Regions from separate parts of the Pseudoalteromonas sp. APM04 genome, predicted to be linked through region 2. Evidence: predicted binding sites of a transcription regulator. Region 2 holds the regulator's gene; the other holds the start of a gene.

Region 1 (15,450 bases), 410 kb from region 2:
AAGCGTATGCCGTCTCTTTACTGTACCGCTGAGGAATCTTTGTCGCAGTTTAAAAATCGTGTTAACCGCTTAAAGTTAGACTATAACGCCGATGAGCTTTATTTGCTTTCAGAAACCAGCGTTGAGACCATTATTGAAGAGCTTGATAAAAATAAAATAAAATTTGCAGTCATCGACTCCATTCAAGCCGTTGTTACAGACACTGCAAATGGCAGTCCAGGCTCTCCTTCGCAAGTTAAAAGTGCAGCTCAAGCATTAACTCAATATTGTAAGCAGAATGACGTGACCATGTTTATTATTGCTCACGTGAATAAAAATAACGAAATTGCAGGCCCGCAAACCTTGGTGCACATTGTTGATGCGCTATTACACATAGACACCAATGATGGACAAATTCGTACCTTACGTGCCAATAAAAACCGCTTTGGTGACATTGATACTGTGGGTATTTTTAAAATGTGTGAGCGTGGAATGTTAAGCGTAGACAACCCGAGTGAGATATTTTTATCGGGCTCGACGACTGAATCCCCGGGGTCGTCTATTACCTGTATCCGTAAAGGTAATCGGAATCTATTGCTTGAAATACAATGTTTAACAACAGAAACCGAGGCTGAATTTCCACAGCGTGTTTGTGTCGGTTTAAATATGAACCGCATAAAAATGCTTACAGGTATTTTACGTAAACATACAAAAACAAAAATATTTCACGATACCTTTTTTAATATTGTGGGTGGTTTAAAAATTGATGAATCAGAAACCTGTATAGATTTAGCCCTTGTTACTGCGTTACTAAGTAGCTTGAACGAGTTTGTTGTGCCTCGAACCACTTGTATTATGGGGGAGTTGAGTTTAAACGGTGATGTGCGACCAATAGACAGCGGCGTACCACGAGTTAAAGAAGCTGCACAGCATGGTTTTACAGAAATATTTATCCCGTTTCGTAACTACCATAAATCAATGGAAGGCCTAGGCGCTAAAATAACTCCAGTAAAAACGGTACATGAGTTATTGAGCCTGATTAATTAACGCTTACAGCGACTGGTATGCAATGTTACTCTTGGGTTAATACAATTTTTATAAAAAATAGAATAAGGAAATAATATGAAAAAATTAATTATAGCCGCAGCGATTATTGCCGCAGGTGTTGGCGGCGTTAGCTACGCTAACTATGTTGCAACCCAAGAGGTTCGTGCTGAAGTAGACAAGCAGCTGGCCATGGTGAGTGAGCAAACGGGTGCAACATTTAAATATGCTGGCTTATCTGCAAGTGTTATTTCAAAAAGTGTTGAAATTACAAGTATGGAAGTAATAAGCCCTGAGGGCGAGAGTGTGGCCAACGTTCAAAGTATTGAAGTTAAAGGTTACGAAACCGATAAAATTTCGCCGCATACATCGCTTGATGTAAAAAATCTGACGCTCAGTAAAGACTTTATTGCCACACTGCCTGCTGACACAAATGCCATATTAGCGTCAGCAAGTTACAACCTGCATTCATCTTTAGATTATAATGAAGAGTCGGGTGAAAGCGATATGGTTGTAAAGCTCAATGCTCAAGATGTGATCAGTTTTAATATGGACATAGGGCTAGCTAATTCTAAACCGCTTATGGATACGTCGCTTGCGATGAGCAAAGAACAAAAGCAAGCGGGTGATACCCCTCTAACTTATGAGCAGCAACTGCAACAGCAAACACGTATGATGCAAGCAATGAGCAAGCTTGAACCCCGTAACGCAAGCTTTGTTATAAATAACCAAGGTAAACTTAAAGAGTTATTAGAAAGTGAGCTTTCAAAGCAAGGTATGACTATTGAGCAAATGCAAGCAATGTTAGCCCAGCAGTTAGAGCAAGCGCCTGTAACTGAAGAAATAGCGAATGCGTTAACCAGCTTTGCCAGCGGTTTAAATTCGTTAACTGTTTCAGCAAAATTGCCTGAAGGCCAAACTATGATGGAAGTTAACCAGCAATTAATGATGCTAGCTGGTAAGCCAGAAGAACTGGTTAAGTTTATAAATTTAGAAGTTAAAGGCGAGTAATCACGATAAGTCGTTAAATCATAATTTAAAAAGCCGCACTTGTTTAATCAAATGCGGCTTTTATTATAGATAATGTTTAGTGAAGAATACGCGCTCTAATTGTTCCTTCAACTGCACTTAGCTCTTTAAGCGCTACTTCAGAGTGGTCGGTATCAACGTCAATAACCACATAACCAATTGCTTCATCAGTTTGTAAGTACTGAGCCGCTATATTGATACCGTGCTGCGCAAACGCTTGGTTAATTTGCGTTAACACACCTGGGCGGTTGTGGTGAACATGCAATAAGCGACTACGGTTAGCAAGCTCTGGCAGTGATACCTCAGGGAAGTTAACGGCGGTAATTGTAGAGCCGTTATCTGAGTATTTAGCCAATTTACCTGCCACTTCAATACCAATATTTTCTTGAGCTTCTTGAGTTGAACCACCAATATGCGGCGTTAAAATAACGTTATCGAAGTCGCGTAGTGGCGATACAAACTCTTCATCGTTAGATTTAGGTTCAACAGGGAACACGTCAATTGCTGCACCACTTAGCTTTTTCTCGCTAAGTGATTCTGCAAGGGCATCAATATCAACAACGGTGCCGCGAGAGGCGTTAATTAAAATAGCGCCTTGTTTCATTACCGCAAGCTCTGCCGAACCGATTAAGTTTTTGGTTTGTGGTGTTTCTGGCACATGCAAACTAATTACATCAGATCGCTGAAGTAGTTGAGTCAAGTTATGCACTTGTTTTGCATTACCCAGTGTTAGCTTATCCTCAATATCGTAAAACTCGACGTTCATACCAATATTTTCAGCCATAATACCTAGCTGAGTACCAATGTGGCCGTAGCCAATAATACCCAACGTTTTACCACGTGCTTCAAATGAACCCGTTGCTGTTTTTAGCCACTCACCACGGTGAGCCGCAGCATTTCGCTCAGGTATACCGCGAAGTAAAAGCAGTATTTCACCAAGTACTAGCTCTGCAACAGAGCGTGTATTTGAAAATGGCGCATTAAATACAGCAATACCACGCTGGCGAGCGTTACTTAAGTCAACTTGGTTTGTGCCAATACAAAAACAACCAATGGCAATCAGCTTCTCTGCAGCATCTAAAACAGCTTCGTTAATATGAGTACGAGAACGCAGACCTACAAAGTGAGCGTCTTTAATACGTTCTTTAAGCTCGTCTTCAGGTAGCGATGTTTTAACGTAGTCTATATTGCTGTAACCATTTCGTTTTAGCGTTTCAACTGCGCTTTGGTGCACACCTTCAAGCAAGAGAATTTTAATTTTGTCTTTTGCTAACGATACCTTACTCATAACCTCATCCTATTTAATTTGAGGCCCATTTTTAGTGCCGATAATTACTTTATCAGCACCACGCATCGCAAATAGGCCATTGGTAACTACGCCAACAATTTGATTTATATCTGTCTCAAGTTGCTTAGCATTGGTAATATTTAAATTATATACGTCTAAAATAACGTTACCGTTATCGGTAACCACACCTTGGCGGTAGACTGGGTCGCCGCCTAACTTTAATAACTCACGTGCTACGTAGCTGCGCGCCATTGGAATAACTTCAACGGGAAGCGGAAATTCCCCCAATGTGTCCACTAGTTTGGTGTCATCAACAATACACACAAACTGCTTAGCAACTGCAGCCACAATTTTTTCACGGGTAAGTGCAGCACCACCGCCTTTAATCATTTCGTTTTGAGCGTTAATTTCATCCGCGCCGTCGATGTAAACATCGAGTGCATCGATATCGTTTAGCTCAAACACTTCAATACCGAGCTCTTTTAAACGCGCTGTAGAAGCTTCAGAGCTTGATACTGCACCTACTAAAGTGTCTTTAACTGTACCAAGGGCATCAATAAAGTGATTAACGGTTGAGCCTGTGCCTACACCTACTATCGTGTTTTCTTTTACAAACTCGAGTGCAGCCCATGCTGCTGCTTTTTTTAATTCGTCTTGTGTCATTATTTTGTGCTCATGTATGTCAAACGTGTGCTGCAAGTATGCGAATAATCACATCACCAGCAGTAATTTTTGTTGGGTGTTATTATGGTTTTAAGCGGTACGTCCCAAGACTCTATTGGCAATACATCAACTTTTTGGCACTCATGTGCAAGGCCTATAAGTCGTGTTTTTTGCCAGTTTTCATCGTGTAAACGAGCCAGTGTTCTATCGTAAAACCCACCTCCCATTCCTAAGCGATTACCTTGATTATCGAATGCAACTAATGGCATAAGTAAGTAGTCCAGCTCGGGTAAAGGGCATATTTGACTGCAATTTAGCTTAGGTTCAAAGATACCATAGCGATTTGCCTTCATGGGTGAGTTTTTCTCATAGCGCTGAAACAGCAAAGTGGCGCCATTAAATGGGTGTATTACTGGTAGGTAAATAACGTGATTTAAGTTCCATAATTCTTTAATTAACAAGGAGGTATCAAGCTCTCCGTCGTTACTTAAATAAATGGCGATATGTTGATTTTTAGCTGTTTTTTTTGTTTTTAAGTATTGAATAAAATTCATACTTAAAGATTGAGATGCTAAATTTTGCTGTTCATTAGACAAATTATTACGTAATTCGCGAATAGATTTTCTTATTTGGGCGCGTGAATCGCTCATTTTTCAAACTTACCAACTAATTAAAAAGCAAATAAAGCAGGAAACGCCAAGTACACCGCAAGTATAATAAGCAACGTAACAACCGTAGCTATTAACGAATAAAGCAATGCATTACTGCGTTTTTTAGGCTGAGTTATTAGTTCCTCGTCCAGTAATAGCTCTTCGTCTTGCCATTCGTCTTCATCTACTTCAGGGGTTTTTGTTTGGTTTTCAGGTAAGCGCTGCTCAAGGTCTTCGAGTTTTTCTTCTAGCCTGATTAAACTGCTGGTTATGTAGTCTAATGCGTCAAAAATACGCTCATCTCGCTGGCTATCACTTACCGTTTGAGTGGTTTTTTCAGTATTTGTCGATACAGCTTGAAGCTTACTTTTAATACCCATTCCAACAAGTAGCTTAGCTTGTTTTAATGCTTTGTTTTTATCGCTAGGCGCAAATAAAGGCTTACCTTTAAAAAATAAGGCTACTTTTTCTTCTGAGATTTTTAGTTTTGCCGCCAGTGTTGTACACGCTGTTTTTGAGTCAACGTTATCAGCGAGTCCAGCAAACATAACGCGAAAGTTATCGGTCATTTAAATATCCCTAAAGCTTTATAATTAAATGAGTATATACCTAAAGTATAAAAAAGTTCGAGGACCAATTAATAGTTATTTTTTAAACTATGAATTAGCGTTGCGTTACATAATTGCTAGCTATAAAAAAGGCCCTTAAAAGGGCCGTTTTTTTGCTTTAGTCTTAAAGACCCGCTGCTGCGCGAAGTGCGTCAGCTTTATCTGTGCGTTCCCATGGGAATTGGTCACGGCCAAAGTGGCCGTAAGCTGCAGTAGGAAGGTAGATAGGGCGCTCTAAATCAAGCATTTGAATTAAGCCGTAAGGGCGTAGGTCAAAATGTTCACGAATTAATTCGATTAAACGTGCTTCTTCTAATTTACCAGTACCAAACGTTTCAACACTAATAGAAGTTGGCTCTGCAACACCAATTGCGTAAGATACTTGTAATTCACACTTATCAGCAAGGCCAGCAGCCACTACGTTTTTAGCCACGTAACGTGCAGCGTATGCAGCTGAGCGGTCAACTTTTGATGGATCTTTACCAGAGAAAGCACCACCACCGTGACGTGCCATACCACCGTATGTATCAACAATGATTTTACGTCCTGTTAAACCACAGTCACCCATTGGACCACCAATTACAAATCGGCCTGTTGGGTTAATAAAAAACTTAGTTGCGCTTGTGATTAGTTCAGCAGGAAGTACTGGCTTGATGATGGTTTCCATCACAGCTTCTACTAAATCGTTTTGAGAGATGTCTTCGCTGTGCTGAGTTGACAGAACAACCGCATCAATACCTACTGGCTTACCGTTTTCGTATGCAAAAGTAACTTGAGATTTTGCATCTGGGCGTAACCAGTTAAGCTCGCCGCTTTTACGTACTTGTGCTTGACGTTGAACTAAACGGTGAGAATACGTAATAGGTGCAGGCATTAACACTTCAGTTTCGTTACATGCGTAACCAAACATTAAGCCTTGGTCACCAGCGCCTTGTTCTTCTGGGCTAGTACGGTCAACACCTTGGTTAATGTCTGGAGACTGTTTACCAATGGTGTTTAAAATTGCACACGAGTCAGCATCAAAACCCATGTCTGAGTGAGTGTAGCCAATTTCACGTACTGTTTTACGCGTAATTTCTTCTATATCAACCCATGCGCTAGTAGTGATTTCACCACCAACCATAACCATACCAGTTTTCACGTATGTTTCGCACGCAACGCGGGCATGAGAGTCTTGCTCTAGGATAGCATCAAGAACCGCATCAGAGATTTGGTCGGCGATTTTATCCGGATGACCTTCAGAAACAGATTCAGAAGTAAATAAATGTTTTGCCATTGTAATTATGCTCACAAATATTGCGCTTCACAAACGTCGGTATTAGCGCTAAAAAATTAAGGGGCGTATTTTATCTAAAACGAAACACCTTGCATAGTGTTTTTACGCCTAGACGTCTAAATTAAATTAGTTATGACATTATGGTCTTAAAAAATATTCATAATACCTCATTTTTATAGGGTTTTTAATTGCACACAGACCCCACAATAAGTAAGAATGGTCGCAATAAAAGTGCTCTTGTAACTTGAGTACATAAACGAACACATAAATACCCGCGCAAATACATATATAAGGTAGGAGAATTCATGCCATCTCGCAAAGAACTTGCAAATGCTATTCGCGTCTTGTCAATGGACGCAGTACAAAAGGCCAAATCTGGTCACCCTGGAGCCCCTATGGGCATGGCTGATATCGCAGAAGTATTATGGCGCGATTATCTAAAACATAATCCATCAAATCCAGAGTGGGCAGACCGAGATCGATTTATACTGTCAAACGGCCACGGTTCAATGCTTATCTATTCTTTATTGCACTTAAGTGGTTATGATTTACCGTTGGACGAAATTAAAAACTTCCGTCAAATGCACTCTAAAACACCAGGCCACCCAGAATACGGTTATGCGCCAGGTATCGAGACCACTACGGGCCCACTAGGCCAAGGGATCACAAATGCGGTAGGCATGGCAATTGCTGAAAAAGCGCTTGCGGCACAATTTAACCGTGAAGGTCACGACATTGTTGATCACCATACCTATGCATTCATGGGCGACGGTTGTTTAATGGAAGGCATTTCGCATGAAGCCTGTTCGCTTGCCGGCACATTAGGCCTAGGCAAGCTGGTTGCTTTTTGGGATGACAACGGCATTTCTATTGATGGTGAAGTTGAAGGTTGGTTTAGCGATGACACACCAGCACGTTTTAAAGCGTACGGCTGGCACGTAATTAGTGGCGTTGATGGCCACGATAGCGATGCAGTAAGTGCTGCAATTAGCGAAGCAAAAAGCGTGACTGATAAACCAACACTAATTTGTTGTAAAACAATTATTGGTTACGGTTCACCTAATAAATCGGGTAGCCACGACTGTCACGGTGCACCATTGGGTGATGACGAAATTAAAGCATCGCGTGAGTTTTTAGGTTGGACGGGGGATGCCTTTGAAATCCCTGAAGACATTTACGCACAGTGGGATGGAAAAGCTAAAGGCCAAGAGCTTGAATCAAGCTGGGACGAAAAGTTTGCAGCCTATGCAAAAGCATTCCCAGAGCTTGCAGCTGAGTACAAACGCCGTACAAATTCAGATTTACCTGCCGACTGGGCTGAAAAGTCACAAGCGTATATTGAGCAGTTACAAGCAAACCCGGCAAATCCAGCATCTCGTAAAGCGTCACAAAATGCATTAAATGCATTTGGTCCATTATTACCTGAATTTATGGGTGGCTCTGCCGATTTAGCAGGTTCAAACTTAACAATTTGGGAAGGCTCTAAAGGCCTAACAGCGGACGATGCAAGTGGTAACTACGTTTACTACGGTGTGCGTGAGTTTGGTATGTCGGCAATTATGAACGGCATTGCACTTCATAAAGGCTTTATTCCTTACGGTGCAACGTTCTTAATGTTTATGGAATACGCACGCAATGCGGTTCGTATGGCTGCATTAATGAAGCAACCAAGCATTTTTGTATACACGCACGATTCAATTGGTTTAGGTGAAGATGGTCCAACTCACCAACCAGTAGAGCAAATTGCCAGCATGCGTTTAACTCCTAACCTTTATAACTGGCGCCCGTGTGACCAAGTTGAGTCAGCAATTGCATGGCAACAAGCTATTGAACGTAAAGACGGTCCTACATCGTTAATATTCACACGCCAAGGTCTTGAGCAACAGGCGCGTGACGCACAACAGCTAAGCGACGTCAAAAAGGGTGGTTACATCCTTAGCTGTGACGGCAACCCAGAGCTAATTATTATTGCAACCGGTTCTGAGGTGCAATTAGCACAAGATTCAGCTACTGAATTACGCAGCCAAGGTAAAAAGGTACGTGTTGTATCTATGCCATGTACTGATGCATTCGAAGATCAATCGCCTGAGTACAAAGAAAGCGTATTACCAGCAAGCGTTTCTCGTCGCGTAGCGATTGAAGCAGGTATTGCTGATTATTGGTACAAGTATGTAGGCCTAAATGGTGCTGTAGTCGGTATGACCACTTTTGGTGAGTCTGCACCAGCTAACGAGTTGTTTGAGCACTTTGGCTTTACGGTTGAAAACATCGTAAACAAAGCAAACGCACTTTTTTAATCGTTTTTGATTAAATAAGTTAAGTAACTTAAAAACCCGCCAATGTGCGGGTTTTTTTATGCCCATATATGAAACAACTTCATCTTAAGCGTTACTGCTTTTCTTGCAAGAAAGTAAGCTATCAGGCAAGGTAGTGCGATAAAATTTATAAATAAAGATCTTTAAATTAATAGCAGGAGCTAAAATGTCTCAGTTTGAAAATGTAAGCGTAGTTAAAAAGGCCAACGTGTATTTTGACGGTAAAGTGTCAAGCCGTACGGTTGTATTTAGCGATGGAACTACCAAAACATTAGGCTTTATGCAGCCGGGTGAGTTTGTATTCGATACCAGTAAAAAAGAACTCATGGAGCTTTTAGGTGGCCAGTGGGATATTTTATTACCAGGCGAGAGTGAGTGGAAAACATTTAATGCGGGCGAGTCATTTAATGTAGACGCTAACGTAAGCTTTAAAGTAAAAGTAAGTGATTTTGCCGACTACTGTTGCTCGTACACAGATTAATAGCTAGCACAGCTAGACGTCTGAAAGCCCATGATTTATGGGCTTTGCATAAACTTTGCGCAACACATGATTTAAATCACCAAAAACCGCAAATAAACCTCAAATATCTCTCTTTTTTCCTTGTGTTAATCTAAATAGCCCCCAATACTATTTATGAGGTAACAAATAAAAGGATACCCTATGAAAATTAATCTTTCTGGTCACCATGTTGAAGTTACTGACTCTATTAGAGAGCACATCAACGAAAAATTTTCTAAAATTGAGAGCCACTTTCCATCACTTATTTCTCTCGATATGATCTTGTCTAAAGAGCATCATAAAATCCAAGCCGAAATTAGCACTAATTACGAAGGTGCGCGAATATCAGTAAAAGGGGAAAACGAAGTAATGTACCCAGCTATTGCAAGCGCAGCTAAAAAACTCGATGCAGCACTAAAACATCGAAAAGGGCAAATAAAAGCAAATTTACACGAAAAGCCTGTAAGTACAACGCCAGAAATAGCGCACGAAATCATCCAAGAGATGGAACTAAAATAATTTTTAGTCCCAAAGCACTATAAAAAAGAGCCTTATGGCTCTTTTTTATTGCCTTTAATTTAGGTAAGTTATGCAGCCTTCGGTGTTATTAATTGTGAAAATTAATAACCAGAGTGAATAACACACATAATTTGAGAAATTAATGCAGCAAACACACACTTCTTGGAAATCTCACGTAGGCGCACTAGGCCCTGGTATTTTAATGGCAACCGCAGCAATTGGTGGGTCTCACTTAGTTGCATCTACTCAGGCTGGCGCGCTATTTGGCTGGCAACTATTTTGGTTAATACTGGCTGTTAACGTATTAAAATATCCGTTTTTTCGCTTTGGTATGGAATATACCTTAGCCACTAAAAACAGTTTAGTAGAAGGCTATAAAAACAAAGGTCCGGTGTATTTTTATAGTTTTATAGGCCTAAACATACTCGCTGCTGTTGTTAATACCGCAGGCGTATTACTACTTACCGCCAGCTTACTGCATTACGCATTGCCTGTAGTTATAGAGATAACCCTGCTATGTTGGATATTGCTCGGTGTGTGCTTAGCCATATTATTGTTAGGGCACTTTAAAGCGCTCGACAGCGTTGCCAAAGGCATAATGGGGTTATTAACACTGGCTACTGTTATTGCGCTAGTTATCGCATTTAGTAATGGCCCAATGGCGCCAGCTGACTATGTTGGCCCGTCACCGTACGAACTTGTTATGCTCAGCTTTATGGTCGCGTTAATGGGTTGGATGCCAGCACCCATAGAAATATCAGCCCTTAGTTCGCTGTGGCTTAAAGAAAAACAAACTCAGCAAGTGGTTACTAAAAGCCAAGGCTTGTTTGATTTTAACGTAGGCTATTGGCTAACAGCCTGCTTAGCATTGGTATTTTTTAGCTTAGGTGTGCTGGTGCAATACGGGCAAAGCAGCAGTATTGAGCTTGGCGGTGTTGCCTTTGCTAAACAGCTTATTGATATGTACGCACTGACTATTGGCGAGTGGGCAAGGCCGCTGGTATCAGCTATTGCTTTTTTATGTATGTTTGGCACTACACTTACCGTGCTGGATGGCTACGCACGTACACTTAACGAGTCACATAAATTGCTTGGTTTTGGGCAATCAAAACACAGCCTAAATATTTGGTTAATACTACAAGCACTAGCTGGCATGGCCGTTATTTTATTTTTTAAATCAGCTCTTGGCCCCATGCTTACCTTTGCCATGACACTTGCTTTTGTAACCACCCCCGTTTTTGCATGGCTTAACTTTAGCCTAGTTCGCTCAGAGCCAGCTATTAAGCACAGCGTATTACTGCGTAGCTTAACGTGGCTAGGCTTAGTGTATTTAGTTGGTTTTGCTGTTGCGTTTGTGGCGTGGAAACTAGCAGCCTAAATATAGCCACTTACTTTAGGGTTTTAATTTAAGCCCTAAAATATAAAATTTTAGGATTAAACGAGGCATAAATGGATATTAGAACAGGCGAGCTTTCAAACCCTCACGTTATAAAGCTACTACAAGCGCATCATAACGATATGCTAAAACACTCACCCGTTGAGAGCGTACATGCACTTAATGTAACTAAACTCACTCAGCCCGATATAACTTTTTATAGTTTATGGATTGATAATAATTTAGCGGGTGTTGGCGCATTAAAAGTGCTCAATGCCACGCATGGCGAAATTAAATCAATGCGCACCTCAAGCAACTATTTACGCCAAGGCATAGCCGCTAAGTTACTCACGCATATTATTGAGCAAGCAACACTGCGAGGGTATAAAAAACTTAGCTTAGAAACCGGCACTGCTAAGGCATTTTTACCCGCACAAAAGCTTTACGTCCAATTTGGTTTTAAAGAGTGCGAACCGTTTGGGAATTATGAACTAGATCCGTATAGCCTGTTTATGAGTAAATTCCTTTAAAGTGAGTAGAGGATATTATGGCTTATAAAGTTGAACTTAAAGCTCCAGCACTGGATGAATTCGCTAATTTACGTAAACAAGTAAAGTGGCAAAACCCTGACTATAAAACATTAAAAGCAAGCATCGAAAACTCACTTTTTTGGGTCACTGTATACGACACTGATAAGTTAATAGGCACTGGGAGAGTGATTGGTGATGGCGCAATGTATTTTTATATTCAAGATATAATTGTTGCGCCTAGCTATCAAAAACAAGGCATTGGTCATTTAGTTATGACCCATATTGAAAACTACCTAAGCAACACATGCTCTAATAGCGCAACAATAGCTTTATTAAGCGCTCATGGTAAAGAAAGCTTTTATATTCAATATGGTTATGTAAAGCGTGATGGCGATGGTTTAGGGTTAGGAATGTGTAAGTTTATTAGCAAGTAATGGCTATTGCTGCATGATATCAAGATTATTAAAATAGTTTTTAGAGGTATGGCGGAATGGGCAAACGTGATTTATTTTCAGAATTAGCTACAACACTTGATGATGCCAAAGCGCATTCTCAAGGAAAACTTGCGTTAAGCACTCATAAGGTAAATGATATTAACGATCTTGCTATCTCACCCGATGAAATAGTAAATATTAGAGAAACATTTAATATGTCGCGCAGTGTGTTTGCTGACATCTAACATACTTCAGCAAGAACGCTCGAAAACTGGGGGCAAGGTCGCAGCGCACCAAATGGGCAACCAATTATCTTGTTAAAGCTTGTGCATCGTCATCTAGGGACGCTAAATCATGTAGCTAAGTTGTAGTTCTTTTGGATTATTTATTTTAAAAGACAAAAAGAAAGACGCGACCTATCGCCTTCTTGTGGCTGCTGAGAGCGATAAGCGGTCGATCAGGTGAGTCGTTTTTAACTTAGTAAGGATAAGAGGACACTTTCCTCTTGTTGCATATTTATATAAGTTACATAAAGCAGAATATATATAGCTAGCAATAACTTATGCTTTTTGCTATTAATACAAACTCATAAAATAAGGACGTTTTCGCGCTAAAAAAGGGAAAGTGTCCTCTGATAAAGTTGTTAGGTATACACATGAGTCTTCTGCCAATGGCTGATTCAGTGTCCGATGAAAAGGACGTGAAAGTAGCTAAAAGGATCATTGCTGAAAAGCAATTAGTTGGTGCTGCCAATAACACAAAATGGAATGAACTCATCTCAGAAATGCGAGAACTCCCTAATCCACCTTGCTACCGAACTAAGGTAGTTAATGGCTACATATCGGGCTGGGATAGCGAATGGTATTATCACTTACCATTCCCATTACTTAACGTTGAGTGGATTGATATAGAACTAACTGAAACTGTATTAACTTTGGTGCGCAAAATTGGCTTTGAGTTCGAAACAACCAAGTCAACAATCAGAGTTTGGGGTTACTTTCCAAAGTGTTACGAGAGTTTCGGTGAAGAGTATGCCTAACAAGAATTTAAAGCGGGACTGTGCTCCTCACCCGTTTTAGTGGACACCTCCTCATCACTTTGAGGAGGCTAACATGCCTAGATATACCCAACCTAGAAAGACTTGGTTTTACCCCGTTAATTTCAAAATCAAAGCAGTCGAACTAAGCTTACGAGACGATGTCATGTCAAAGGACGTTGCCGAGGCGCTGGATATTCATCCGTTAATGCTTAGTCGTTGGCGAAAAGAGTATCGAGAAGGTAAGTTTAAAAACACGCCGCGCCATCAAAGCAACAACAAAACAATGAGTAAACTCCCAACAAAAAAAGAGCTGGATAACATTCAAAAGCTTAAGAAAGAAAATGAGCGTCTCAAGCAGGAGAATGACCTGCTAAAAAAGTGGCAACGGTATCTGGCGGAAGTACATCAGAACGATTTGGATTCATCCAAAAGTTCGGACAAGCCTTAGGCGTCAAATACTTGTGTTCTTGGCTTAATGTGTCGCGTAGTGGGTTCTATGCTTGGCGTGAGCGTACAGTGTCAGCTAGAGCGCTGTCAGATGCTAATTTGTTGCTGAAGATAAAACACGTCTTCAATGTCAATCATCAAACCTATGGTAGCCCACGCGTATTTCATGCGCTAAAAAAAGAAGGTGTAAACACAAGCCAAAAACGTGTTGCCCGCTTAATGCGAGAAAACGGTTTAAGAGCTAGGGCGCTTAAGACTTACAGTAAACCGGCGAAGGTTAAGTTCTTTTATAAAGAGATAGAAAATAAACGCAAAGATAGTGAAAAGGCCACAGCAATCAACCAACAGTGGTCTGGCGATATTACGTATTTAAAAGTCGGGGCTCGTTGGCATTACCTTGCAGTGGTTATCGACTTATATTCACGTCGAGTAATCGGCTGGGCGTTTGGTAAAAACAAAACAACGGAGCTTACGTTAAAGGCGCTAAGGCTTGCGATAAAAAAACGACAGCCAACAGAAAGTGTATTATTTCACACTGACCGAGGTGCAGAATACCGTGCTCACGTTGTACAAAAGTATTTGGCTAGCAAAAACATCAAAGCCAGTATGAATAGGCCTGGGTGTTGTACTGACAACGCAGAAGTCGAGTCGTTCTTTCATTCGCTTAAAGCAGACTTAATTCGAGGAAATAAATTTGAGAGTAGCGGTAAACTATTATCAAAATTAAAGGTTTACCTAAATTACTTTTACAATAGACAGCGATTGCATTCGAGTTTAGGATATAAATCACCTGCCGAGTTTGAATCGGCAGTTAATTGAAACGTGGACGGTGTCCACTTTATCGGGTGAAGATCACTGCTAACAGTTTGCTCGGTTTCGCTTCGCTACACAATTTTAGCAAACAATTATCAGCCCCTTAAATGGGCGTTGGTATGACTCCCATTGTCAAGTTAAACGCACTGATCCTTGCCTAACTTTTTAAGCCATAATTATTTTAGCTCGAATTAGAGCGAGTTAATACATAGGATGAAGCAAGTAATGTCGTCGGTTATCTTGCTGATATTCGTTGGTTATTACTATTTCTAGTAACAGAGCAGACCTTACTTATTTCGTCGTGGCACCTGTCTTCAGTCTATGTTCGTGGTTCAATGCAGCGTTAGCTGCATTGCCATCCTAACGCCGTCGGTGGTTGTGCCACACCCGATGCTTGATCCCATGCATTAACTCTAATTCTTTTATCATGCGGGTACTCTTGCCAATCTAAGTTTTTTATTCACTGGCGTAAGCACCACTTCTCTTGCAATAGCCCATATGTACGCAATCATTTCTCGGGCAATGGCGGTAACAACCAGATTGTAGTGTTTCCCTTTGGCTATCATTTTTTTATAGCGTTTGCAGAGCCTAATCTGTGCTTTCCACGCAATATCAATAATGTCCTTTGGTAAACCTTCTTGTCGTTTTTGCATATCTGTGGATATATTTGCTGCATAGCGATAAGTATGTGCACCTTCCACAAGAAGGCGCCTTGCTCGGCCGTTCCCGCATTTTGTGATGGCGCCAATATGGCGTTTGCCACCACTCGAGTGTTCACTGGGTACAAGACCGAGATAACTCATTAATTTGCGGGGATGGTCGAAACGCGATAAATCGCCAAGCTCAGCAACAACGCCAGTGGCGACCAACAAACGGACACCACGCATAGCTTGTATTGCTTTTACTACAGGATAATAACGCCACTGGTGAACGTGGTGTGTT
Region 2 (15,450 bases):
GGTGCTTGATGTTATTCGTGGTATTGCAGAACAAACTAACTTACTTGCGCTTAATGCTGCAATTGAGGCTGCTCGTGCCGGCGAGCAAGGTCGCGGTTTTGCGGTGGTTGCTGATGAAGTGCGCTCATTAGCCCAGCGTACGCAAGAGTCTACAAGTGAAATCGAAGGGATTATTAATACCCTACAGCAACGTACTCAGGAAGTTGTAAGCATTATGCACCAATGTCGCTCACAAGGTGATGAAAGTGCATCTCAGGCAATTAAAGCGGGTGAGTTGTTGGGTGCTATTACTGAAGATGTACAAACCATTATGGAAATGAGTACACAAATTGCCGTTGCTATTGATGAGCAAAGCCAAGTTGCATCAGAGGTTAATAAAAACGTGGTACGTATTAGAGATATTGCACAAGATGCATCAGAGCATGCATCGCGTAACGCGCAAACCAGTGAAGAGGTATCTGAGCAAGGTCGCGTACTATATGCTGCGATAGATAAATTTAAAGTCTAAATTTATTAAAGAGCCAATAAGGTTTAAGGAATAAACTTTATTGGCACACTGTCTTTATTTTTTGTGTTTTCGCTTACACGTTCTAAATATTCATTCCACAGCTTAGTCTGCTGTTCTTGCAGCTTAGCAAAATAGTTCCAGCTAAATAATCCGCTATTATGGCCATCGTCAAAATCTAGGCGCAGTGCGTAATGCCCAACCGGGACTATTTTTTTTATCCCGACTGATTGCTTGTTTAAAACCAGCTTCATAGGGCCAGAGCCATGGCCTTGTACTTCTGCTGATGGAGAGTGAACACGTAAAAATTCACAACTAAATACGGCTTTACTATCATCGTCAAAGTAAACATCTAAATTTTTGCTCACGCTATGATAATGCACTTTTGTTACGTGTTTCATGTTTTGTATCCCATTAAAAAAGCCCCCAATATGGAGGCTTTTAGTATAACTACTTATAGTACCAATTAAAGAATAAAGCGGCTTAAATCTTCATCTTCAACTAGTGCACCTAAATGTTTTTCAACATAAGCCGCATCAATAACTACTGACGACCCAGCTTGCTCAGACGCATCGTATGAAATCTCTTCCATTAGCTTTTCCATCACGGTATGAAGACGACGAGCACCAATATTTTCGGTTTTCTCGTTAACTTGCCATGCCGCTTTTGCAATACGCTCAATAGCGTCATCACTGTACTGAACATCAACTTGCTCTGTTTTAAGTAGCTCGCGCTGTTGCTCTGTGAGTGAAGCATGAGGCTCTGTAAGTATACGTTTGAAGTCGTTTGCAGTAAGCGCTTCAAGCTCAACGCGAATAGGTAAGCGACCTTGTAGTTCAGGGATCATGTCTGATGGTTTAGCCATTTGGAATGCACCAGAGGCAATAAATAGCATGTGGTCAGTTTTAACCATACCGTGCTTAGTATTTACTGTTGAACCTTCAATAAGCGGAAGTAAATCGCGCTGTACACCTTCTCGACTAACATCTGGACCCGATGAATCTCCGCGCTTACAAATTTTGTCTATTTCATCGATAAACACAATACCATTTTGCTCTACAGCAAATATAGCCTGCTCTTTTAGCTCTTCTGGGTTTACTAATTTGCCCGCTTCTTCTTCGGTTAGTAACTTAAAGGCTTCCTTAATTTTGAGCTTGCGCTTAGTGCGCTTATCGCCACCCATGTTTTGAAACATGCCCTGTAGCTGGTTGGTCATTTCTTCCATACCAGGAGGCGCCATAATTTCTACGTTTGGTTGTACTTGTGCTAAATCGATTTCAATTTCTTTATCGTCTAGTTGACCTTCGCGAAGCTTTTTACGGAATGTTTGGCGTGTTGATGAGTTTTCATCACGCTGAGTTTCACCGTATTGATCTTTAACAGGTGGTAATAGTGCATCTAAAATACGATCTTCGGCCGCTTCTTCTGCGCGGTGTTTAAACTTTTTAGTTTGTTGCTCACGTGTCATTTTAATAGACACTTCAACTAAGTCGCGAATGATGGTTTCAACTTCCTTACCAACATAACCCACTTCGGTGAACTTGGTTGCTTCTACTTTAATAAAAGGGGCATTAGCAAGTTTGGCTAAGCGGCGCGCAATTTCTGTTTTACCAACACCTGTAGGACCAATCATTAAAATATTTTTTGGCGTTACTTCTGCACGTAAATCATCGTTTAATTGCATACGGCGCCAGCGATTACGAAGTGCAATAGCAACTGCTTTTTTTGCGTTAGCTTGGCCAATAATATGTTGATCTAACTCGTGAACAATTTCTCTTGGGGTCATAGCAGACATAGCGGTTCCTATTATAATTCTTCAATAGTTTGGAAGTTGTTAGTAAATACGCAGATATCACCTGCAATAGTTAGGCTTTTTTCTACTATTTCACGAGCGCTTAAATCGGTGTTTTCTAATAACGCGGTTGCGGCCGATTGGGCAAAGTTACCACCACTACCAATGGCAATTAAGTCATTTTCTGGCTGAACGACGTCGCCGTTACCGGTGATAATTAAAGAGGCAGTTTCATCGGCTACAGCTAACAGGGCTTCTAACTTTCTGAGTGCACGGTCACTACGCCAATCTTTCGCCATTTCAACAGCAGCTTTAGTGAGATTACCTTGATGCATTTCTAGTTTGCTTTCAAAACGTTCGAACAGGGTGAAGGCATCAGCAGTACCGCCGGCAAAACCTGCGATTACTTTGCCATTATAAAGGCGTCGAACTTTACGGGCGTTACCCTTCATTACGGTATTACCCAATGAAACTTGGCCGTCGCCACCAATTACAACTTTGTTGTCGCGGCGTACACTTACAATAGTGGTCATGTTATTCCTCATCATCGAGTTGCAGGGGCAACTCGTTAAAAACGATTATGATGAGGTTATATGGGTGAATGGTTTATTTTCAAGTCCAGCCCCAAATTCCGCAGCCGACGACTTTGACACGCTTGAGTTTATTTTTATCACTTTCTGCTTGGCGTTTCGTTTTATAAGGCCCTAAACGTACTTTATACCAAATACCCGTTTCGCCTTTGGTTTCTCTTATTTCAGATATAAGACCAGCAAAGGCTATTTTAGCTTTTAACGATTCAGCCTGTTCATGTGTCCTGAACGAGCCGCATTGCATAACATAAGGACCTTTTTGTTCAATTTCTTTTACTTCTACTTGCACTTCATGGTTTCTGATTTCTTTTATAAATTCAGGCGCACGAGGAACGACCACTTCTATTTTTTCTTTTTCGGCTGGGTTAGTTTGTTTTTCAACAAGCTCGGGGTCGGCATTATTTTTAATAAACCATAATCCATAGGCAAAACCGCCCACAAGCAAAGCTGCAACAATTACCAAAAGATAAGGGAATGGCTTTTTAGCAGGTTCTTTTTTGGTGTTTTTTCTATTTTTTGGTTTTTTATTAATGTAATCGTGCTGTGCCATAGCGTTATTTTGGCCTTAACCTAAATCATATCTATAGGGTCTACATCTAAACTCCAGCGAACTTTTTGTGCAAGTTTACTGGTGCTTAAATAATCAACCATTTGCGCAAGATACTGATGTAATATGCGGCGATCTTGCGCTTGAATGTGCAATTGAAACCGATACATACCCGCAATTCTTTCTAATGGGGCAGGGATCGGACCGAGCAATTGTATACCAGATACCCCGTTAACTGGAACCAAATCTGTCAAAAAGTCGACGACTAGTTTAATACTGAGCCCTTGTGCGCGGACTATAGCCATATTTGTGATGGGAGGTAAGTCGGCGTCATCACGCTCGCTTAACGCAAAGCGTGCAAAATCTTGGTAACCATTATTGACCAAATCTTGTAAAAGTGGATGTTCGGGAAAATGTGTTTGTAATAACACCTGGCCAGGCTCTCCTGAGCGACCAGCACGTCCTGCTACTTGAGTCACTAACTGCGCTAAATGTTCCGTTGCTCTGAAGTCGCAGGAATATAGGCCGCTGTCTACGTCTAAAATTATGACAAGGCTTACATCAGCAAAGTGATGACCTTTTGCAAGCATTTGCGTACCAACTAATATGCGCGCTCCACCTAAATTAATTTCGTCGAGGGCTTTTTCTAAACTGCCTTTTCGGCGAGTTGAATCGCGATCAATACGGGTTACCGGCGTATCAGGAAACTCGTTTGTTAAAAACTCTTCTATTTGTTCAGTCCCTTTACCATTAGGGAATATTTGCGTGCTCCCGCAATCAGGGCATTGATGAGGTACTTGATGTTGGTCGCCACAATGGTGGCAAATCATTTGACCAATCGCTTTATGGAACGTGGCACTAGTACTGCAACGGTTACATTCACTTAACCAACCACATTCATGGCAAATAAGTGTAGGTGAAAAACCACGACGATTTAAAAACACCATAACCTGTTTACCACGATTCAAATGTTGGCGCATAGTAGCAAGGCTTGCGTGAGCAATACCCGCCTGATCGGGCTGGCCTTTCATGTCGAGTAATTTAAATTGGTTATCGGTTGAGGTTTGAGCGCGCTCAGTCAGGCTTAATAGTTGGTACTTGTTATTAATGGCTTTATGCAAGGTTTCGAGCGCTGGAGTAGCACTGCCGAGTATAAGTGGAATTTTATGCTGGAATGCACGATAAGCTGCTAAATCTCGAGCATGGTAACGAAGGGTATCTTGTTGTTTAAATGATGAGTCATGTTCCTCGTCAACTACAATCATACCGAGCTTTAAAAAGGGTAAAAAAATACTTGAGCGCGTACCTATTACAATAGCGCAACTCCCTTTTTCGCAAAAGCGCCATGTTTGTAGGCGTTCGTTATCGGTAAGTGCAGAATGCCATAACATGATGGGTGTATCTGGAAAGCGACGACGAAAACGGTTTACCGTTTGAGGGGTAAGGCCTATTTCGGGGACAAGAACTAACGCTTGCTCACCTCGCTTTAATACTTCTTCAAGACATTGAAGATAGACTTCGGTTTTACCACTACCGGTAACCCCTTCTAATAAAAACGTGTTAAAGCCTTTACTTTGATTAATTGCAGTGCAAGCTACGGCTTGCTCTTTATTCAGTGTAGGCTTACTACCTACTGTTGGTGCAGTACTTTGCCACTGATTATCATGTTCTATGGTTTGTGTAACAAGCGCTTTTGCAATAAGGCTATCGATAGTTTTTTTACTAAAGCCGAGTGCTTTGAGCTCGGTTAATGATGATTTACCTGACTGTGCAAGTTGCTTTAATAAGTTAAGTTGAGTTTTTGCTTTGAGTGACGGAAGTGTTGATCCTTTTTCTGTCAGCATAACCATATTGATACTGGTTTTATCCGGTGACTCACCTTGGCGCAGCGCACTTGGTAGCGCTATGTGAATTGTTTCGCCGAGTGGGTAGCAGTAATAGCGAGATGTAAAACTCAAAAGTGCAATGTGCTCAGATGATAAAATAGGCGCGTCATCAATGATTTCGATGATGGATTTTATTTTGTTTTCGGGGACGTCGGTCTTGCTTTTAATAGCTAAAACAACGGCGACTTTTTTTTGGTTACCAAAAGGCACCAACACACGCATACCTGGTTTTAGTGGTGATTTCATGCCATCGAGTTGCTTATCTACTTTATAATCAAAGGTGCGCGGTAAGGGGACTTTTATAGCGACTTCAGCAAAACACATAGCAACTCAACTCATAAAATTAATGATGTAATGTACTAAAAATAACGTTAAAAACCTACTAGCAAATATTGCTTGCTTAAGTGTCTGCCTACTTTTTTAGCAAAACAGTTAATAATAGCTTGTGTGTTTGATGGTAGTTGGATAAAATCCGCGACCAACAAATTTGTTTTAACGACGTATGGTGCCAGACTTCGGGTTTGGAGAGCGATGCGGCCTTAACTAGAGGTTTCTATGAAAGAAGGTATTCACCCTAAGTACGAAGTAATTTCTGCAACTTGTTCATGCGGCAATAAATTCGAAACAAGCTCTACTCTATGTAAAGACATTCACCTTGACGTATGTTCAGCGTGTCACCCTTTTTACACTGGTAAGCAAAAAGTTTTAGACACTGGCGGACGTGTTGATCGTTTCAACAAGCGTTTCGGTGCACTTGGTAGCAAGAAGTAAATTTTGCTGTCTCGTTAAATTAAGCACCTTAGGGTGCTTTTTTTATGCTTTTAATTTAGTTATACCAATTTAATAGTAATAACGTTTCGATTTAAAAAATTAAGTTTTACACGAACGGCGTCAATATTTTTTAATATAGGACAGCTAAATAACAAATTATTTAGCTTATTGCTCGATTTTCATATTCCCCTGCTATGCATAACTATTTCCTGTTCTTATTCTGAATATGCATAAACCTTTACAGACAAACCGCAAATTATTCTCTATATTTTTAATTAGTTCATTTTTTAACTAAGTAGTTAAATGTAGCTAACGTGAAGTTATATGTTTTTAAAGTATGTGAATAAGCCTATTTTTGCTTATTTTTATAGTACTTTATTAAGATGTTTTATAAAAAATAATGAAAGAACAAATGTGCCTTTAGAATCCGTTATTGGATGAATTTTTATTTATAAAGTGTCGATATAATTTACAAAAGTTATTGAAAAACCTCTTAAAATTAATCGAACTAGCATATAACAGGATAGACCTGATATTGCTTGGAATTTAAAAATAATAAGGGTATCGTAGCCTAAACTTCACCTCTCACTTTTACTTTAATTGCAGGATACAATCGCGTTATGTCAGACTTTCGTGAACAAGCACTACACTATCATTCGCATCCCGTTCCAGGAAAAATTAGCATTGAACTAACAAAGCCTGCTGAAACGGTAAAAGATCTCGCATTAGCATATAGCCCAGGAGTTGCAGAACCCGTACGTGAAATCGCTGCAGACCCTGCAAACGCTTATAAATACACAGGTAAAGGGAATATGGTTGCGGTTATCACTAATGGTACTGCAATTTTAGGCTTAGGTAATTTAGGCCCACTTGCTTCAAAACCTGTAATGGAAGGTAAGGCGTTACTGTTTAAGCGATTTGCTGGCCTTGATTCTATTGATATCGAAGTGAAACACCGCACTACTGAAGACTTTATTAATACAGTTGCTAATATTGCCGACACGTTTGGCGGAATTAACCTTGAAGATATTAAGGCGCCAGAGTGTTTTGAAATAGAAAAAGCATTGATTGAGCGCTGCAGTATCCCGATATTTCATGATGATCAGCACGGTACAGCCATTGTAACTGCTGCGGGTATGTTGAACGCGCTTGAGGTGCAAGGCAAGTCTATCGAAAATGCGACTATTGTGTGTTTGGGTGCCGGTGCTGCTGCGGTTGCTTGTATGGAGCTGTTAATTAAGTGTGGTGCTTTGCGCGAGCACATTTATATGCTTGACCGTAAAGGTGTTATTCATACTCGTCGTGATGACTTAAATGAATACAAAAAACTTTTTGCTAACAATACAGACAAGCGCACGTTGCAAGATGTTATTGAAGATGCAGATGTATTTGTTGGTGTATCGGGGCCTAATTTATTAGCTGCCGATGATTTAAAATTAATGGCAGAAAAACCAGTTGTGTTTGCTTGTTCAAACCCAGATCCAGAAATTGATCCTGCACTGGCTCATTCTGCTCGAAACGATCTAATTATGGCAACGGGTCGATCAGATTACCCTAACCAAGTTAATAATGTACTGTGTTTTCCGTTTATATTCCGCGGTGCTCTTGATGTACGCGCCAGTGCAATAAATGATGAAATGAAAATTGCAGCTGTAGAAGCGATTAGAAGTATTGCCAAAGAGCCTGTACCTGCTGAAGTACTGACAGCTGCGGGTGTTGATAAGCTGGAGTTTGGTAATAAGTATATTATTCCAAAACCAATGGATCCTCGTTTATTACCGCGTATTGCAAAAGCGGTTGCAATAGCTGCTGTAGAGTCAGGTGTTGCACAAATTGATTTACCAGAAAACTATATGGAATAACGACTAAGCTGTAATTTAGACACAAAAAAAACCTCAATTAATTGAGGTTTTTTTGTGTCTAAATTACGTTTAGTCTTCGTTTAAAACAGGCACTTCTAGCCCCATTTCTTGCATTATTTTTTTCACTTCTTCAGGCACTTTTTCGGCGTTGTCTTTGCGTAAGTCGTCGTCGTTAGGCAAAGGTTGACCGGTAAATGCATGTAAAAATGCTTCACAAAGTAATTCACTATTTGTTGCATGACGTAAGTTATTAATTTGACGACGCGTGCGTTCGTCCGTTAATACCTTTAATACATTTAGTGGGATTGAAACGGTAATTTTTTTTACTTGTTCTGATTTTTTCCCGTGTTCTGCGTATGGGTGAATATACTCACCATTCCATTTAGCCATAAGATGTATCGTCGCCTCAGATTAATAATTGCTCATATGCACTACAATGCATATGAATATGCGTGAAATTCTATCGATTTAAAAAAGATAGTCAAATACTAGTTTTTTAGCCATCTGGAGCTTTAAATGTTTTGACATCTTTAATAAGATAAATTACTCTTTTAGACGTCTAAACATCCAAATTAAATAGGTGACGAATATGAGCGAAAAAAATAAAGCAACCATTGCAGTAAGAAGTGGTGTTGAAGCAGACAAACATCATGGCGCAGTTGTCGCACCTATTTACTTATCAACCACCTATTCGTTTGCCGACTTTGATACAAAGCGTCAATACGATTACGGGCGAAGTGGTAACCCCAATCGTGATATTTTAGCCGAAACCTTGGCTGAGCTTGAAGGTGGCGCACGCGGTATTATTACTGCCACGGGTATGTCTGCCGTTCATTTGGCTACGCAAATCCTGAATCATGACGATACGTTAGTGATCCCACATGATTGTTACGGCGGAAGCTATCGTTTATTTACTTCACTGCAAAAGCGCGGTTTGCTCAAGCTAGAAGTTTTAGATTTAACACAAGCACAAAGTTTAGATAAAATTTTAGCAATTAAGCCTAAGCTAATTTGGATAGAAACACCAAGTAACCCATTACTACGCTTAACTGATATTAAAGCAATAACCGATGTTGCTAAGCAGTGCGGTGCTTTAGTCGCTGCCGACAACACATTTTTATCACCAGCATTACAAAACCCTATTAAATTTGGTGTTGATATAGTTGTACATTCCACCACCAAGTACATCAATGGTCATTCAGATGTAGTGGGCGGTGCGGTGATTGCTGCTTCACAAGAGCTGGGCGATGAACTGGCATGGTGGGCAAACAATATAGGTATTACAGGTGCGCCATTTGATAGTTATTTAACATTGCGCGGGTTGCGAACACTAAATGTGCGTTTAAAGCAGCATCAAGAAAACGCATTAGCGATTGCTAAATATTTAGAAAAATCGGAATTTGTTCGCCAAGTTTATTACCCTGGTCTTGAATCACACCCTCAGCATGAATTAGTCAAAGCGCAGCAACTAGGCTTTGGTGGCATGGTGAGTTTTGATATTAAAGGCGACATAAACGATGCTGCGGCGTTTTTAACCAGCTTACGTGACTTTAGCTTGGCAGAGTCTTTGGGCGGAGTAGAGAGCTTAATATGCCATCCTGCAACTATGACCCATGCTGGCATGGAGCCTAAAGCACGTCTTGAGGCGGGAGTGGGCGATACACTTATTCGAGTTTCAGTAGGTATAGAAGATATAAACGACTTATTAGCTGATTTAGAGCGCGTGTTTCAGCTTGTAAAGCCAGGCAGTAAAGCAAATTTAAACAAAGGAGCTGGCGGTGACATTAAATTAAGTGCCGCTCATCCAGCGCTTTGGTGAACAATATGACACAAACAGTACATAAATTTGGTGGTTCAAGCCTTAGTTCGGCTCAACGGTATGAGCGGGTTGCGAGTATTATTTTAGATCATACTCAGCCGGGCGATTGTGTTGTTGTATCTGCGGCGGGAAAAACAACCGATACTTTGGTGAAGTTATGGCAAAGCTATCAGCAACAAGATACGCATGTCGTTGCTGATATATTGCTGCAATTAAATAATCATCAAACTGATTTAATCACACAGTTACTCCATGCAGATCTTAAGCGAACTGCTTTAACGCGTTTGCATAGTGAACTAACAGCGATTAGTGAATTGATAAAAAACCAAGGCTTGGAAGAGGCTCCCTTGCTTGCTCATGGTGAGGTATGGTCTGCACGCTTATTGGCGCTTTACCTTACGCAATTAAATATTAATGCTTGTGACCTTGATGCTCGAACACTTTTTACATTAAATAATGGGCAATTGTTACATACCCAAAATGCGCAGCAATGTGCGAAGTTTATAACCCCAGACTACATTAATGTTGTCACAGGCTTTATTGCATCAAATACGTTGGGTGACACGGTTACACTTGGTCGCAATGGGAGTGACTATAGTGCAACCTTACTCGCTAATTACTGCCATGCTAAGCAGGTGTGTATTTGGACCGATACACAAGGTGTATACAGCACAGACCCTCGCAAAGTTAGTAAAGCGGTTAAATACAATAAAGTGTGTAGAGGTCAAGCTAACCTATTAGCGCGATTAGGTAATCCTGTTTTACACGCTAAAACGCTTTCTCCTTTAAGAAACAGCGATATAAAACTATCTGTTCGTAGTAGTTTTGATGTGCAAGCAACGCCTACAGATATAGTTAAAGAAGGAAATGTAAAACAAAAGCGTTTTATTACCACGTTAAACAACATCGATTTATTAACAGTTGAAAAGCTGGCCGAAGGCGAAGTCGCAGATGTTAGCCAGCTTATTCAACACAGCATTCATCACTTTAGTCAAAATGGTGAAACTTATTTAGTTGTACCCGCTGCTTCAACATATAAAGTTGTTAGTTTTTTTGAGGGTAGAGCAAACATTAGCGAATCGAGCTTAAATGGCTGTGCGGTTGTTGCGCCTGTTAATGATATTTCAAAACTGAATGTGTTGGCTATTGATACGTTAAATGCTCATGCCATCGAGCCGCGCTTTATTCACCAAGACAGTGGATACATTTTACTATTAACGGATCAGGTTATAGATAGCGACATACTGAGTGTTTTACACGATAAGCTTATTAATAAAGGCCAAGAAGTTGCTTTAATAATCGCGGGCCTTGGAAATGTGGGAGAGGTATTTATAGAGCAGCTGTCAGCTCAATTCGAGCGTTTCTCTGATGACTTTACAATTAAATTGGTTGGGTTAATACGCTCTGAAACGTTACTTTTTAATCCCAGTGGTATAAACATTGCTGATTGGAAAACGCATTTTCTCTCACAAAGCAAAGCTTATAATAACCAAACATTACTAAACATAATTAGTGAGCTTGATTATGAGCATAAAGTGGTTGTTGATATTACCGCAAGCGAGGCATTTAGCCAGTTATACCCGGAGTTTGTTGCATTAGATTGCCACTTGATCAGTGCTAACAAATACGCTGGAACTGCTGATACAGCATGGTATAAAGCTTTGCGTACGAGTATTAGTGAGCGAAATTTGCATTGGCGCTACAACACAAGCGTAGGTGCAGGCTTACCTGTTAACTTTGCATTGGCAGATTTGCAAAACAGTGGTGACAAAATTACTCGTATTGAAGGTGTTTTTTCAGGCACGTTATCGTGGTTATGCAGTAAGTTTGACGGAACAATACCATTTTCTGATCTGGTGCTTGAAGCACAAAAGATGGGGTTCACAGAGCCCGATCCGCGTGAAGATTTATCAGGACGTGATATGCAGCGTAAACTGCTTATACTTGCCAGAGAGCTTGGTTTAGAGCTCGACCTTGATGATATAAGCTTATCAGCACTCATGCCCGAAACGCTTGCTATAGGAAGTTGGGACGACTTTTTAGCTAATGAATCCACCCTCAATGACTTTATTGACGCTCATGCTGCAAATGCCAAAGCACAAAGTTCCGTACTTCGTTACACGGGTTTACTTGAAATTACGGAAAATAAAGTAACCGCCCAAGTAGGTATTACTTATACTCCTATTGGTGATGCGTTAGCTAATTTAACACCTGGCGATAATATTTTTGTCATTAATAGTAAGTGGTATAGCGCTAACGCTCTTGTGATTCAAGGGCCTGGTGCGGGTAAGGAAGTAACCGCTGCGGGTATTCATTCTGACTTATATTGGTTGGTACAAAATATAAAATAAAGGTTACAAGGGCCTTGTATCAATCCGCAATAATACCTAATCATTTTGCGGGGCTAAACGTGTCGCTACATGCGTTAAAAAATTCTTATTTAGAACAGTTAAATTTGGTATTAACTAAAAACGGCAGCCAATGGCTGCCGTTCTTTATTTAAAACAGTTCTTCTTCTGTTTTAGTGTCTTCTTCAAATATATCTGTTGGTTGAGACATTACGTATTTTGTGGGGGCGGTGCCTTTGTCAAAATACTCAAAGCGACTGGTGTAATCATTTTTATGACTTAATAAACCGGTTTCTAAATCAATCCGAATAGACACTAAACCTTCTGGCGGCTCTATGGGGGCTTCAGGTTTACCTTCAAGCGCAACTTTCATAAACTCAACCCAAGCTGGCTGTGCTGTTTTAGCGCCAGATTCAGCCCCTGATATTTGCCCGCTATCAAGATTATTATTGTATGAAGTTCTGCCTAGCGGGTTGCCAGGGTTATCAAAACCAACCCATACCGAGGTCATCACATTTCGATTAAAGCCACTAAACCAAGTATCTACAGAGTCATTAGTTGTGCCTGTTTTTCCTGATAGATCACGACGGCCTAATGCTTGAGCGCGCCAACCTGTTCCTGACCAACCCGTTTTATGTGACCAGTTTCCGCCTCCCCAAACAGCGCTATGCATTGCTTGAGCAATTAAAAATGCATTTTGTTTTGATATGACCTGAGGGGCACATTTTAATTGTGGTGTATCAGTATTTTGTTGTGGGAATAATCCAGTGGCATTGTCTGGGGTTAATGGCTGAGCTGAAGTGTCGTCACACACTACTGAAGGATTAGCTTTAAACAAACTATTACCGTAAGCATCTTGGATTTCTGAGATAAAGTACGGCTCAATCAAATGCCCACCATTTGCAAATGCACTCATACCGCGCGCTAGTTCAATTGGAGTAATTGAAGCACTGCCCAGTGCTAATGATTCACTGCGGTTGATGTCTGAGTTTTTAAAGCCAAATTTTAGTAAGTGATCTGCTGTTCGTTGCAAACCAACACCTCGGAGCAAACGAACTGATATGACGTTTTTAGATTGTGCTAACGCGCGACGAATTCTAATCGGGCCATTGTAAACAGCCGGACTATTCTTAGGTCGCCATGCCACACCTTGGCTTTTATCCCACTGATTAATTGGCGCATCGTTTAAAATTGAGGCGAGCGTATAGCCGTTTTCAAGCGCAGCAGAATAAATAAATGGTTTTATGTTTGACCCCACTTGGCGCTTTGCTTGAATAGCTCGGTTGTATTGGCTCTGTTCAAAGCTATAGCCGCCAACAATAGCTTTAATGCGGCCATCTTGTGGGTCAAGTGAAACAATTGCGCTTGATGCTTCAGGTAGTTGGCTTAGTTCATACTCGTTATTGCTGTTCTTACGCACCCAGATTTGCATTCCTGGCGTTAATATTTCAGTTGCCGTAGTTGGAGCAAAACCTTGGCGATAACGAGTTATGTATTTGCGTGCCCATTTTAAGTTGTCCCAATTCAGGTTTATTTGCTCTGCATTTTTAAGCAATACCGTGGCATTTTTTTCATCCACGTTAATAACAGCAGCTGCTTTTAACGTTCCTATCTCTTTGGCTTCATTGAGTTTAGCTAGTATTTTCTCTTCACTTAGCGCTGATTGTTTTTCAGGATCCCATAAAATAGCGGTTGGGCCTCTAAAGCCATGACGCATATCGTAGCTATGAAGATTATTAACTAGCGCGGTTTGCGCCGCTTTTTGTACTTTAGACTCAACAGAGGTAAATATCTTAAAGCCTGAATTATATGCCTTGTCTATTCCGTAACGTGAAACCATTTCTGCACGCACCATTTCAGAAATGTACGGTGCGTATAAATCTATTTCAGCACCATGAAAGTAAGCGGTAATAGGTTGGCTTGTTGCATCATCATACACGTCTTGTGTTATGTAATTTTCAGTTAATAAACGACCAAGTACAACATTACGGCGTGCTTTTGCACGGGTAGGGTTGCGAATTGGGTTTAACGCCGAAGGCGCTTTTGGCAAGCCAGCAATCATCGCCATTTGAGCAAGCGTTAAGTCTTTTAACTCTTTACCGTAATAAACTTGAGCGGCAGCTCCAATACCAAAGGCGCGGTTACCTAGCTCGATTTTGTTTAGGTAAAGTTCTAAAATTTCATCTTTAGTAAGTACATTTTCTATGTGTAGAGCGATGAATATCTCTTTTATTTTACGGATATAAGCTTTTTCTCGGGTTAAGAAAAAATTACGTGCAAGTTGCATGGTAATAGTACTAGCACCTTGTTTTTTCTCGCCTGTAGAAATAAGAACAATAGCAGAGCGAACTATGCCAATAGGGTCTATACCTATATGGTCATAAAAGCGATTATCTTCAGTTGCTAAAAATGCATCAATTAGAGGCTGTGGGATTTCATCAATAGTGACCGGAATTCGACGTTTTTCACCAAATTGATTGATCAAAAGGCCATCTTTAGTGAATACTTGCATAGGAGTTTGTAATTGCACGTCTTTTAAAACTTGCACACTGGGGATATCAGGTTTAACGTAGTAATAAAGACTGACCAAAGTTATCAGACCGATTAACGTACAAATGATAAAAAATTGTAAAGTTCGTTTTAATAAAATCACTTATATTTCCCTAAATGGACTCCCAATTGCGAGTTTGGACTGATAGTATATATTGATTAAAAAATGAATAATATTTTTTCAGAAAAAAATTATAACTTGTTTATTATTAAAACAAAGGCCAAGTTGCAAACATGCTAAGTCAACTATTTCAAAAGCCGTCGCCAATGATGGTAGGAATTGATATCGGATCGCACTCGATTAAAGCGGTGCTTCTGAGAGAAATTGAAAGTGGATTTCGATTAGAGGCCCTAGCAATTGAGCCCATGCCTAAAGGCGCCATGAGTGAACGAACGATTCAAGATATTGAAGCGATTGGTAATGTAATAACAAAATTAAAAAGAAAATTACCTAAGTCACTTAAAAATGCAGCAGTGGCGGTGTCAGGGCAAACGGTTATTACAAAAGTAATTTTTATGGATGTGTCGTTGAGCGATGCAGAACTTGAATCTCAAATTGAAATTGAAGCAGATAGTTTAATACCTTACCCCCTTGATGAAGTTAGCTTAGACTTCGAAAAGCTCTCTACTAACGAAGCTGACCCGAGTAAAATGAATGTATTACTTTCAGCTGCCCGAACAGAAAGTGTTGAAGCACGTGTTGGCGCATTAGAAGAGGCTAATCTCGATACTAAGATTGTTGATGTAGAAAGCTACGCTTTAAGCCGTGCGATGGACGTT

The links. The regulator MetJ, encoded in region 2, represses methionine synthesis genes. The targets are predictions, from matches to a motif close to TAGACGTCTAGACGTCTA.
Region 1: metK (methionine adenosyltransferase) is a predicted target of MetJ. The motif match lies at 6,639-6,656, and genes of this name have one in related genera.

Annotation. Positions count from the first base shown of each region.
Region 1 covers NZ_CP094441.1:790,216-805,665, forward strand. Annotated here, with positions in the region: gene radA (DNA repair protein RadA) at 1-1,026, shown strand, start outside; gene MTP24_RS03715 (hypothetical protein) at 1,102-2,034, shown strand; gene serA (phosphoglycerate dehydrogenase) at 2,111-3,340, opposite strand; gene rpiA (ribose-5-phosphate isomerase RpiA) at 3,350-4,003, opposite strand; gene MTP24_RS03730 (5-formyltetrahydrofolate cyclo-ligase) at 4,057-4,653, opposite strand; gene MTP24_RS03735 (hypothetical protein) at 4,674-5,222, opposite strand; gene metK (methionine adenosyltransferase) at 5,386-6,537, opposite strand; gene tkt (transketolase) at 6,843-8,834, shown strand; gene MTP24_RS03750 (pyrimidine/purine nucleoside phosphorylase) at 9,019-9,333, shown strand; gene raiA (ribosome-associated translation inhibitor RaiA) at 9,514-9,870, shown strand; gene MTP24_RS03760 (divalent metal cation transporter) at 10,013-11,248, shown strand; gene MTP24_RS03765 (GNAT family N-acetyltransferase) at 11,320-11,775, shown strand; gene MTP24_RS03770 (GNAT family N-acetyltransferase) at 11,793-12,209, shown strand; gene MTP24_RS03775 (hypothetical protein) at 12,266-12,454, shown strand; gene MTP24_RS03780 (DUF6678 family protein) at 12,865-13,248, shown strand; one part of gene MTP24_RS03785 (IS3 family transposase) at 13,322-13,627, shown strand; one part of gene MTP24_RS03785 (IS3 family transposase) at 13,630-14,514, shown strand; gene MTP24_RS03790 (IS110 family transposase) at 14,934-15,450, opposite strand, start outside.
Region 2 covers NZ_CP094441.1:377,394-392,843, forward strand. Annotated here, with positions in the region: gene MTP24_RS01770 (methyl-accepting chemotaxis protein) at 1-508, shown strand, start outside; gene MTP24_RS01775 (gamma-butyrobetaine hydroxylase-like domain-containing protein) at 532-906, opposite strand; gene hslU (HslU--HslV peptidase ATPase subunit) at 972-2,300, opposite strand; gene hslV (ATP-dependent protease subunit HslV) at 2,312-2,830, opposite strand; gene MTP24_RS01790 (SPOR domain-containing protein) at 2,910-3,437, opposite strand; gene priA (primosomal protein N') at 3,458-5,644, opposite strand; gene rpmE (50S ribosomal protein L31) at 5,876-6,091, shown strand; gene MTP24_RS01805 (malic enzyme-like NAD(P)-binding protein) at 6,712-7,953, shown strand; gene metJ (met regulon transcriptional regulator MetJ) at 8,023-8,343, opposite strand; gene metB (cystathionine gamma-synthase) at 8,543-9,772, shown strand; gene metL (bifunctional aspartate kinase/homoserine dehydrogenase II) at 9,778-12,123, shown strand; gene MTP24_RS01825 (penicillin-binding protein 1A) at 12,272-14,773, opposite strand; gene MTP24_RS01830 (pilus assembly protein PilM) at 14,905-15,450, shown strand, end outside.